One region of the Ruminococcus sp. OM04-4AA genome, then DNA from elsewhere that is predicted to be linked to it. Evidence: a T-box and tRNA genes for the amino acid it is inferred to sense, from the RefSeq annotation. Region 1 holds a T-box; the other holds one or more tRNA genes.

Region 1 (5,672 bases):
CTTTATCTGTATGAGCACGGAATGTCGGGTCTTCTTCTGCAAGTTTTGCAAGAGACTCTCCAAGTTTTCCCTGTGAAGCCTTTGTCTTAGGCTCGATAGCGAGCTCGATAACTGGCTCTGGGAATTCCATGGACTCAAGAATTACTGGATGCTGATCGTCACAGATTGTATCTCCTGTTGTAGAGAACTTGAATCCGATTGCTGCAGCAATATCTCCTGAATATACTTTATCCAGCTCTTCACGCTTGTTGGCATGCATCTGAAGGATACGTCCAACACGCTCTTTTTTATTTTTAGTAGCATTCAGTACATAAGAACCGGAGTTCATAACACCTGAATACACACGGAAGTAAGCAAGCTTACCTACGAATGGGTCTGTCATGATCTTAAATACGAGAGCAGAGAACGGCTCTTCATCAGAAGAGTGTCTTACTACTTCGTTTCCGTCTTCATCAACACCCTCGATTGCCGGGATGTCTGTTGGAGCCGGCATAAACTCGATGATTGCATCAAGGAGTTTCTGAACACCTTTGTTTCTGTATGCAGTACCGCAGCATACCGGAACAGCTGTACACTCACATGTAGCTTTTCTCAGTGCTACTTTCATTGCATCGATAGAAGGTTCTTCACCCTCAAGGTATTCCATCATAAGGTCATCGTCCAGCTCACAGATTTTCTCTACGAGTTCTGTGTGATAAAGCTCAGCTTCATCCTGCATCTCTTCCGGAATATCTGTTACAGTGATGTCTTCACCCTTCTCATCATTGTAGATGTAGGCCTGCATCTCGAACAGATCGATGATTCCTTTGAATTCGTCTTCTTTTCCGATTGGAAGCTGAAGACAAATAGCGTTCTTTCCAAGTCTTGTCTTGATCTGATCTACAGCATTGTAGAAATCAGCACCAAGGATGTCCATCTTATTGATGAATGCCATACGTGGTACATTGTATGTGTCTGCCTGACGCCATACGTTTTCTGACTGCGGCTCAACACCACCCTTAGCACAGAATACGCCGACAGCTCCATCAAGTACACGGAGTGAACGCTCAACCTCTACAGTGAAGTCAACGTGTCCCGGAGTATCAATGATATTGATACGGTGCTCTAAAGCGCCCGGTTTCACTTTTGTCTTCTCTTCCAATGTCCAGTGACATGTTGTAGCGGCTGAAGTAATTGTGATACCTCTTTCCTGCTCCTGTTCCATCCAGTCCATTGTAGCAGTACCTTCGTGAGTATCACCAATCTTATAGTTAACACCGGTATAGTAAAGAATACGCTCTGTCAGTGTAGTCTTACCAGCATCAATATGAGCCATAATACCGATATTTCTGGTTCTCTCTAATGGATATTCTCTTCCAGCCAAGATTTTTTCCTCCTAAAATAATTAGAAACGATAGTGAGCAAACGCCTTGTTTGCTTCTGCCATCTTGTGCATATCTTCTTTTCTCTTTACAGCTCCACCTGTGTTGTTAGCTGCATCAAGAATTTCATTTGCCAGTCTTTCTTCCTGTGTCTTCTCGCCTCTCTGACGTGAATACATAGTTAACCAGCGAAGTGCGAGTGCCTGTCTTCTGTCAGCTCTAACCTCGATCGGTACCTGGTATGTTGCTCCACCGATACGTCTTGCTTTAACTTCAAGAACTGGCATCATGTTATTCATAGCCTCTTCAAACACTTCAATAGCCGGCTTCTCAGCCTTAGCTTCTACTCTTTCAAATGCTCCGTATACAATCTTCTGTGCTACGCCTTTCTTACCATCAAGCATGATGTTGTTGATAAGTTTGGTAACAACTTTATTGTTGTATATTGGATCCGCTAATACATCTCTCTTCTGAGTATGTCCTTTACGTGGCACGGTCCTTCCCTCCTTAATCATATTTTCCGGTTTTTCCGGGATTAATTCATCGGTACTCACATGTGTCTTTCTATGAGATCACATTCCATGTGCTCGCAGCCGCGAAATCTATATAGCATCCGCAACCTACGACTAATCATAGTTCTGTTTGTGATACGATTTAACTATTAGTTACACTTATCTAAAATACTATACTGCAATCCGCGACTTCTTATTTAGCGTCTTTCGGTCTCTTAGCACCGTATTTAGAACGAGCCTGTCTTCTCTTAGCAACACCTGCTGTATCAAGTGTTCCACGGATAATGTGGTATCTTGTACCTGGCAGGTCCTTAACTCTTCCTCCACGGATCATAACAACGCTATGCTCCTGAAGGTTGTGTCCTTCACCTGGAATGTAGCTTGTTACTTCGATTCCGTTTGACAGACGAACTCTGGCGATCTTTCTCAGAGCTGAGTTAGGCTTCTTAGGTGTAGCTGTCTTAACTGCTGTACATACACCTCTCTTCTGTGGTGCAGATGCATCAGTTGCACGTTTCTTCAGGGAGTTATATCCTTTCTGAAGTGCCGGTGCTGTAGATTTCTTCTCAGAAGTCTGACGTCCTTTTCTAACTAACTGGTTAAATGTTGGCATTCTTTTCACCTCCTATGAATTATTCGTTACCTTGGGCTTATGCCTCAAGGGGCTGCGGATAATCAATTCGTTATCCTGATTTTCGCATCAAAAGAACAATGTCTTTTTCCACACGCTTGTTTAGTTTATTACGTTTAGCGCCGAAAGTCAAGGCTTTTTTCGCATTTTCCATATTATTTTTCATACAAAAATAACAGATGGCACTCTCTTTTTTTCTTAAGAAACCATCTGTTATTTGTTATTAAATCAAATTCTTTTTTCTAGCAACTATGAAAGTAAATCTCTTCTTTATTTTCAACGAAATAAATTAGTACGCTTTGCCCCAGTATACCATATGCTTCGCCGGTTTTCCGCAGCATACACATACATCTGAAAGATGTTCTTCCTCTTCCGGAATACATCTTGATGTAGCTCCGCCTGTCTGAGCTTTGATCTCATCTTCACAGGCTTCGTCTCCACACCACATTGCTTTGATGAATCCAAGGTTCTCATTGAACTTCTCATTCATCTCATCCATTGTTGTTGCTTCATTGATATGAGAATCAAGGAATGCTTTTGCTCTTTCGAACATATCGTTCTGCATTGTCTCAAGAACTTCGGCAAGTTTTGTTGTAAGCTCATCCAGAGAAACAACAATCTTCTCTCTTGTATCACGGCGTACGATAACTGCCTGATTATTCTCGATGTCTTTCGGTCCGATCTCGATACGTGTCGGGATTCCAAGGATCTCCTGTCCGCTGAACTTCCATCCAGGTGCTTTGTCAGAATCGTCGATTTTCACTTTGTATCCTGCTGCCTTCAGTGTATCAACAAGTTCATTTGCCTTATCAAGAACACCTTCTTTATGCTGAGCGATCGGAATAATCATTGTCTGCACCGGTGCGATTCTCGGTGGAATAACGAGTCCACTGTCATCTCCATGTACCATGATCAGCGCACCGATAATTCTTGTGGACAATCCCCAGGATGTCTCGTATACTTCATGAAGTTCGTTATTCTTATCTGAATACTGAATACCAAACGCACTCGGGAATGAACTTCCAAAGAAGTGACTTGTTGCTGACTGCAGTGCTTTTCCATCATGCATCAGTGCTTCGATTGTATAAGTATCCTGTGCTCCTGCGAATTTCTCGCTCTCTGTCTTACGTCCGGAAACTACCGGGATTGCAAGAACATCCTGTGCAAAGTCTCTGTAGACTCTCCACATCTGTTTTGTACGCTCTTCTGCTTCTTCGTATGTTGCATGGATTGTATGTCCTTCCTGCCACAGGAACTCTCTGGAACGAGGAATGGTCTTGTTGTCTTCTCCCAGCGAAGAACGGAACACCACTGATTCCACACTTTAGGAAGATCACGGTAAGACTGAACTGTCTTGCTCCAGACATCACAGAACAGTGTCTCAGATGTAGGACGGATACAGAATCTTTCCTGAAGTTCTTCCAGTCCACCATGTGTTACCCATGCAACTTCCGGTGCAAATCCTTCGATATGATCCTTTTCTTTCTGAAGAAGGCTTTCCGGGATCATAACCGGAAGGTATACATTCTCTACTCCTGTCTCTTTGAAACGTGCATCCAGGTTCTTCTGAATATTCTCCCACAGAGCATATCCGTTCGGAAGGTAGTTCATACATCCTTTAACACCTGAATAATCACATAGTTTTGCTTCACGCACAACGTCTGTATACCACTGAGCAAAATCTTCTTCTCTGGCAGTGATATTCTGTACTAATTTCTTTGCCATTGTTCTTCTCCTTTTTGTTTTTTTGCATTGCTGTCCCCTGACAGCAGTTTGCTTTTATCAGGAAATATTTTCCTAACATATAAAAAATCGCCGGGATATCGCATCCCCACGATAGGGACCGAATATCTCCGGCGGTACCACCCTAATTAATGCAATACATCCATTCTATAATCAAAACCAACACAAATGATCTCTGTATCTGCATTCACTTTCTTCTCCTTTAACGCAGGACCTACGCTGTACTTTCATACAGGGACTCCCGGGCCGGTTCCATACCGTAATGCAAAGGCTCTCACCTGCCGCCTTCTCTCTGAAGCATGCTGCGTATCTACTATTCCCGTTCAACGTCAGTTATCAAATGAAATTCTAACTGATAAAACACCCGCTGTCAAGCCAAAAAGCTTTATCCTCTGATTTCCAGAAGCTTTGCTTTCAATTCATTTTCCATATTGCGAAGTTCCGCCTCCGCTTCCCGGCGTTTTTCTCTTCCTTCTCTCTGAATGTTCATCACTTCATCCAATGTAGAGATCAGTGATTCATTTGTTGCTTTCAATGTCTCGAGATCTGCAATTCCTCTTTCAGACTCTTTTGCAGTCTCAATTGTGGACATTTTTAATGTCTCCGCATTCTTCTTCAACAGTTCATTTGTCATATCCGTCACCTGTCTCTGTGCTGCCGCCGCCTGTGAAGAATGTTCTACTCCAAGTGCAAGAAGCATCTGACTCTTCCACAACGGGATCGTATTCACAATTGTAGACTGGATCTTCTCTACCATCTGTGTATCATTATTCTGAACCAGACGGATCTGTGGTGCGGTCTGGATGGAGATCATTCTCGTCAGTTCAAGATCATGTAACTTCTTTTCAAAACGGTTGCACATCGAATCCAGATCTTTTGCTGCCTGCGCATCTTCCGGGAGACCGCTTACCTGAGCTTTGCTCATCAATTCAGCAAGCTGTGTGCTTCTTACTTCTTCCAGTTTTTTCTTTCCTGCAAGAATGTACATAGAAAGCTCTTTAAAATAAGTAAGATTCAGATCATACATTTTATCAAGTATCGCAACATCTTTCAGCAGCTGCACCTGATGGTTATCCAGTGCTTTCACGATCTGATTCACATTTTCTTCGGCTTTCGAATACTTTGCTTTCATAGATTCAACTTTATTCGATGCTTTCTTAAATATTCCAAGAAATCCTTTGCTCTCTTCTTCATCAAAGCTCTTCAGTTCAGTTACAACATTCGTAAGCAGTGTGCCAACTTCTCCCAGATCCTTTGACTTCACATTTTCCAAAGCACTTTCTGAGAAATCTGCCATCTTTTTCTGTGTGCCTGCGCCATACTGAAGAATCATAGAAGAATTCGTCAGATCGATCTGCTGTGCAAATGCATCTACCATCTGCGTTCTTCTTCTGTCAGAATCGTATCGTCCAGCTTCGGTTCTTC
Region 2 (5,672 bases), on a different contig from region 1:
CGCATCTGTATTAAATTATATGTTACAACGGGGTCATTCTATCACACTTACATAAATGCGTCAAGAAATGTTATAAATTGGGGGATTTGTCCTCATTTCCGACTTTGATTTCCTCCGCAGAAATGATACAATATCCCTCAGAGACAAAATTTGTAACTAAGGTGGTTTATTATTATGAAAGAATCTAATAGACAAGCATTTCGTCGTGGTTTTTGCGATGGAATTCCGATTGGACTTGGATATCTTGCGGTCTCCTTTTCAATCGGTATCGCCGCAAGAAATATCGGCCTGAATGCATTTCAGGGATTCCTTATGAGTCTGTTAAATAATGCATCTGCCGGAGAGTATGCCGGACTGACTGTAATTGCTGCAAACTCTCCTTATATTGAGGTCGCAATTGTCACATTGATCACAAATGCACGTTATCTTCTGATGAGCTGTGCCATGAGTCAGCGTTTAAGTCCCGACCTTTCGTTAGGACACCGTCTGCTGATGAGTTATGATATCACAGACGAACTTTTTGGAATTGCGATCAGCAGACCCGGTACTTTAAATCCTTATTATACCTATGGCGCGATGGTAACTCCGCTTCCGGGCTGGGCTTTTGGAACTATGCTCGGTGTCATTGCCGGAAATATCATGTCACCACGTATGGTCAGTGCATTTAGTGTTGCCCTCTTTGGAATGTTTATCGCTATCATCATTCCTCCTTCAAAGCAGAATAAAGTCGTTGCAGGACTGGTTACTCTTGCATTTATCTCAAGCTTCGCAGCAACTTGCCTACCTTGGATCTCCACTCTGTCGGATGGTACCAGAACAATCATACTGACCGTCGCACTTTCAGCCGGAGCAGCATTCTTCTTCCCGATACCGACAGAAGACGAAACTTCAGCTTCAACTAAGCAATAATAAAAACGTAACTTCAGTTACTCAGAAGGAATAAAATTATGACACACAATATTTATATCTATATTCTTATCATGGGCGGTATCTCTTATTTCATCCGCGTACTGCCGATGACCTTGATCCGAAAACCTTTGAAGAACCAGTTTCTTCAGTCCTTTCTATACTATGTACCTTATGTCACACTAGCAGTGATGACATTCCCGGCAATCCTTCATGCCACACAGTCTCCAATCTCCGGAGCCCTCGCTCTCGTTGTTGGAGTTGTGGCCGCATGGTGCGGTGCAGGACTGCTGCCAGTCGCAGTTCTTTGCTGCGCAGTTGTATTTATTGCAGAGCTTTTCTTGTAGAGTAATCTTATAGATTTTAGTAACTGTCGATGCCCTTTTTTCTGCCATTGATGCTTTTTTCGCTACTGTCGATGCCCTTTTTCGTTTGGCGAAACAAATTTTCTTAATTTTCTGACATTTAAGACAATTTCTTTAAAAAGTCTAACGTAAAAATATAAAAAAAGGGGTTGCATTTTTCTGTAGCTTTGATATAATAACCATGTTGTTTGAAACAAGCAACAAACAAAACTCAAGTAATGCGGAATGGTGTAATTGGCAGCACAGCAGACTCTGACTCTGTTAGTAGGGGTTCAAGTCCCTTTTCCGTAGCTGGGAATTTGCTTCGGCAAGTTCCCTATTTTATCGGAGTGTGGCTCAGTTTGGTAGAGCGCTACGTTCGGGACGTAGAGGTCGCAAGTTCGAATCTTGTCACTCCGATGTTTTAAGAGATTACAATTTGTAATCTCTTTTTTTGTATATTAGGATTATAGTCTCTTTGTTGTTACAGATGCGTTGACCAAAAATCTTAAAATGAAAGTTTAGTCAACGCATTCTAATCAAATCTTTATTTCAGCTCTCCATCAAATACAACAGTTGCCGGTCCTGTCATATAAACCGTGTTCTTCTCCTGATCCCACTGAATCTCCAAATCTCCGCCAAGAAGCTTTACAGTTACTTCATCTTCTGTCAATCCATTCAGAATACAAGAAACAGCTACAGCACATGCTCCTGTTCCGCAGGCAAGTGTCTCAGCAGATCCTCTCTCCCAAACACGCATCTGTGCAGTATGTCTATCCAACACTTTTACAAACTCTGTGTTCACACGTCTTGGAAATCTCTCATGGCTTTCGAATTTCGGTCCGATTTCTTCAATCGGAAGATTGTCCACATCATCTACATAAACGACTGCGTGCGGATTTCCCATAGATACACAAGTCATATGATATTCTTTTCCATCCACAAGAATCGGTTCATCTACAGCTTTATCTCCCTCAGCCACAACCGGAATTTCTGCCGGTGTCAAGATTGGACTTCCCATATCAACTCGAACCTTCGCAACCTTTCCATTTTCTATGAAAAGCTGAAGTGTTTTGATTCCTGCTAAAGTCTCAACTGTAATCTCTTTTTTATCAGTCAGACCGTAATCATACATATATTTTCCGACACAGCGAACTCCATTTCCACACATTTCTCCTCTGGAGCCATCCGCATTATACATGGCCATCTCACAGTCTGCCACTTCTGACGGACAGATCAGGATCAATCCATCAGATCCTATTCCAAAATGTCTGTCACTCACCTGGATTGCCAACGCTGATGGATCTTCCACCTTCTCCTCAAAACAGTTTACATACACATAATCATTTCCAATTCCCTGCATTTTTGTAAATTTCATTCTCTTCTCCGTTCCGCTGTCATCACTGACAGTCCTCTCCTTTATTATTGTTTACAGCACTTCTTATTCGTTACTGTTAACAACTGCCTCTTATTCATTCATAATTGTCAGCACCATCTGTGCTGTTTCGAGCATATTAGTTCCACTTTCCATACTGCTCTTCTGTAAATATCGATGTGCTTCCTCTTCTGACATGTTATTTCGTTCTATCAGAAGCGCTTTCGCCTGATCGATTATCTTTCTCTGAGAATCGTCTCTCTTTCGTATCGTTTCTCTGCGCTTTCTTCTCTTCCTGCTCTGTGTCTGCTGAATCATTTCAACGGTATTTACCAAATCATAAACTTTGATTGGGAGTGGAAGTCCTACAACCCCATCCGGCAGTCCATCCATCCACTTATCCGCTGAAGCCACCAAAAGCATGTCAAACGTATCCGGAAGAGATTCTCGTAAATCTGTATACTGCATATCTTGAAACCGATAACCACACACGACAATTCCATCGTTCCAGTTATCAGCATACTGCAAAACCTTAGCTCCTGTCAAACATACCGCAGATACTTCAATACCCGCACGAACCAAACTATTACGGATATTTACTGCATTTTCCCTCTTTGGAAAAACGACAATAATGTTGCTCATATCTGCTCACCTCTTCCGCTAACTTCTTTTCTGTCAATCTGTTCTCTCTAAAATGTTCTATACCAATATATGTGGTCTCTAAATGCCCAATGACAAGATATCCAGACTACAGTCTGTAAAGATAATGATTGATCTCCCAGTCTGTCACCTGCATACAATATTCTTTATATTCTTTCTTATTTGCTTTGATGATCTTCTCGGCAAGCTCTTTCCCTAATACGCTGATCAGCAGTTCGTCTTTCTCAAGCTCTGCTGTAGCAGCTCCAAGCGTTCTCGGCAGTTCTTCCACTTGAAGTTCATCTCTTCTTTCCTGCGTCATCTTCTGAATATTTTCATCAATATTCTTCGGAGGCATAATCTGATTCTTAATTCCGTCCACCCCGGCTTTCAGAAGTACTGCAAGCGCCAGATATGGATTCGCCGTAGCATCCGGACTGCGAAGTTCCAGTCTTGAATTGTCTTCTTTCTCCATAGACACACGGATCAAAGGTCCTCTTGTCTTAGCTGACCATCCCATATAAACAGGTGCTTCATACCCCGGCACAAAACGTTTATAAGAATTGATCGTCGGATTTGTAATACAGGTGATTGCCTTCATATGTTTCATCAAGCCACCAATAAAATAATATCCTTCCTGGCTGAGTCCGTTCTCATCCTCTGCGTTATAAAGTGCATTTGTTCCATCGTTTTTATATAAAGACAAATTAATGTGCATTCCTGACCCATAAGTCTCACTCTTCGGCTTTGGCATAAATGTCGCGTGCAGACCGTGTCGTTTTGCGATTGTCTTGACAACCATCTTAAATGTCATCAGATTATCTGCTGTAATCATCGCCTTATCGTAGTGAAAGTCGATTTCATGTTGCGCCGGCGCAATCTCATGATGTGAGGAAATAATCTCAAACCCCATATCTTCTAATGTTAAGATCATATCTCTTCTCGCATTTTCTCCAAGATCCAACGGCCCTACATCAAAATATCCACCCTGCTCGTGAGTTACTGTTGTCGGTCTACCGTCATCATCTGTATGGAAAAGAAAGAACTCGCATTCCGGACCGACATTCATCGTATATCCCATCTCTTTCGCCTCCGCAACAGCCTTTCTGAGTACATAACGTGGATCGCCTTCATACGGTGTTCCGTCCTTTTTATACACATCACAGATCAGTCTTGCAACTTTTCCCTGCTGTGGTCTCCATGGAAAGATTTCAAATGTACTCAAATCCGGATACAAGTACATATCTGATTCTTCCTCATCTGCAACCCCTTCCAAGGAAGAAACATCAAACATACAGCGGTTATCCAATGCTTTTTCAAGCTGTCCTACTGTTACCGCCATATTTTTCATCGTTCCAAAAATATCTGTAAACTGCAATCTGATGAAAGCGACATCTTCTTCCTCTACTATGTGAAAAATATCATCTCTTGTATAGTTATGCATTATTTTTCGACCTCCTTTATCATAAACTGATACGATAAAAGGGCGTTCTCCACCTAAGTTGGAAACGCCCTTGTTTCTGTGTTACATTATAATGATTGACTGTTTTCTTGTCAATTATTTCTGAATCAGTTCAAGAACTTCTTCTTTTACAGGCATTGCTTTGATCGCACCCTTCTTTGTTGTTACAAGTGCTGCTGCCGCATTCGCAAATGTCAGCATCTCTCCTAACTGTTCCTCTGTCAGATTCTCAAAATCATGATCAACCAGATAATTCAAAGAACTTCCACAGAAAGTATCTCCTGCACCGGTTGTCTCAATTGCTTTCACTGAAAATCCTGGTCTCTCTACGCGCATGCCTTTGTAATAAGCTCTGCTTCCGTCTTTTCCCATAGTCAGAAGAATCAGCGGAATATTGTATGTCTCCTGCAGATATGCGATTCCCTCATCATAGTCTTCCTTACCGGATACAAACTGAATTTCATTATCAGAGATCTTCAGGATATCACATTTTCCAAATCCATACTCCATCTGCTCTTTTGCAAGATCAAGAGAACTCCACAGCGGCGGTCTTAGATTTGGATCAAAGGATACAAGGCAACCATTTGCTTTTGCTGTTTCTACCGCTTTCTTTGTTGCTTCACGCACACCTTCATGTGTCATAGAAAGTGTTCCGAAATGAAAGACTTTTGTATCTTTTACCACTTCTGGATTCACTTCATCTGCTGTAAGCATCATATCTGCTCCCGGATTACGGTAAAATGAGAACTCTCTGTCTCCATCTGGGAATGTATGTACAAACGCAAGTGTTGTATTCACATTTTCATCAACCATCAGATTGGAGGCATCGATTCCGGCTTCCGTAATCGTATCTCTTAATAACGTTCCGAACTGATCTTTTCCAACTTTTCCTATAAATGCTGTCTTCTTTCCCATCTTGTTCAGAAGCGCCAGCACATTACACGGT

The links. The T-box of region 1 lies ahead of proS (proline--tRNA ligase). A T-box ahead of a tRNA ligase gene usually reads a tRNA of that ligase, here a tRNA-Pro.
Positions count from the first base shown of each region.
Region 2: it encodes a tRNA-Pro, which carries the amino acid that the T-box ahead of proS (proline--tRNA ligase) is inferred to sense. The anticodon was not compared.

Region 1 covers NZ_QTZH01000035.1:1,778-7,449, reverse strand. The annotation lists gene fusA (elongation factor G) at 1-1,363, opposite strand, end outside; gene rpsG (30S ribosomal protein S7) at 1,385-1,855, opposite strand; gene rpsL (30S ribosomal protein S12) at 2,067-2,486, opposite strand; partial or broken gene proS (proline--tRNA ligase) at 2,794-4,229, opposite strand; T-box leader at 4,340-4,583, opposite strand; partial or broken gene DXB52_RS10520 (toxic anion resistance protein) at 4,633-5,672, opposite strand, start outside.
Region 2 covers NZ_QTZH01000016.1:49,337-55,008, forward strand. The annotation lists gene DXB52_RS06810 (AzlC family ABC transporter permease) at 175-909, shown strand; gene DXB52_RS06815 (AzlD domain-containing protein) at 948-1,253, shown strand; tRNA gene DXB52_RS06820 (tRNA-Gln) at 1,491-1,562, shown strand; tRNA gene DXB52_RS06825 (tRNA-Pro) at 1,597-1,670, shown strand; gene dapF (diaminopimelate epimerase) at 1,798-2,628, opposite strand; gene DXB52_RS06835 (ANTAR domain-containing response regulator) at 2,719-3,267, opposite strand; gene glnA (type I glutamate--ammonia ligase) at 3,374-4,708, opposite strand; gene DXB52_RS06845 (carbohydrate kinase family protein) at 4,823-5,672, opposite strand, start outside.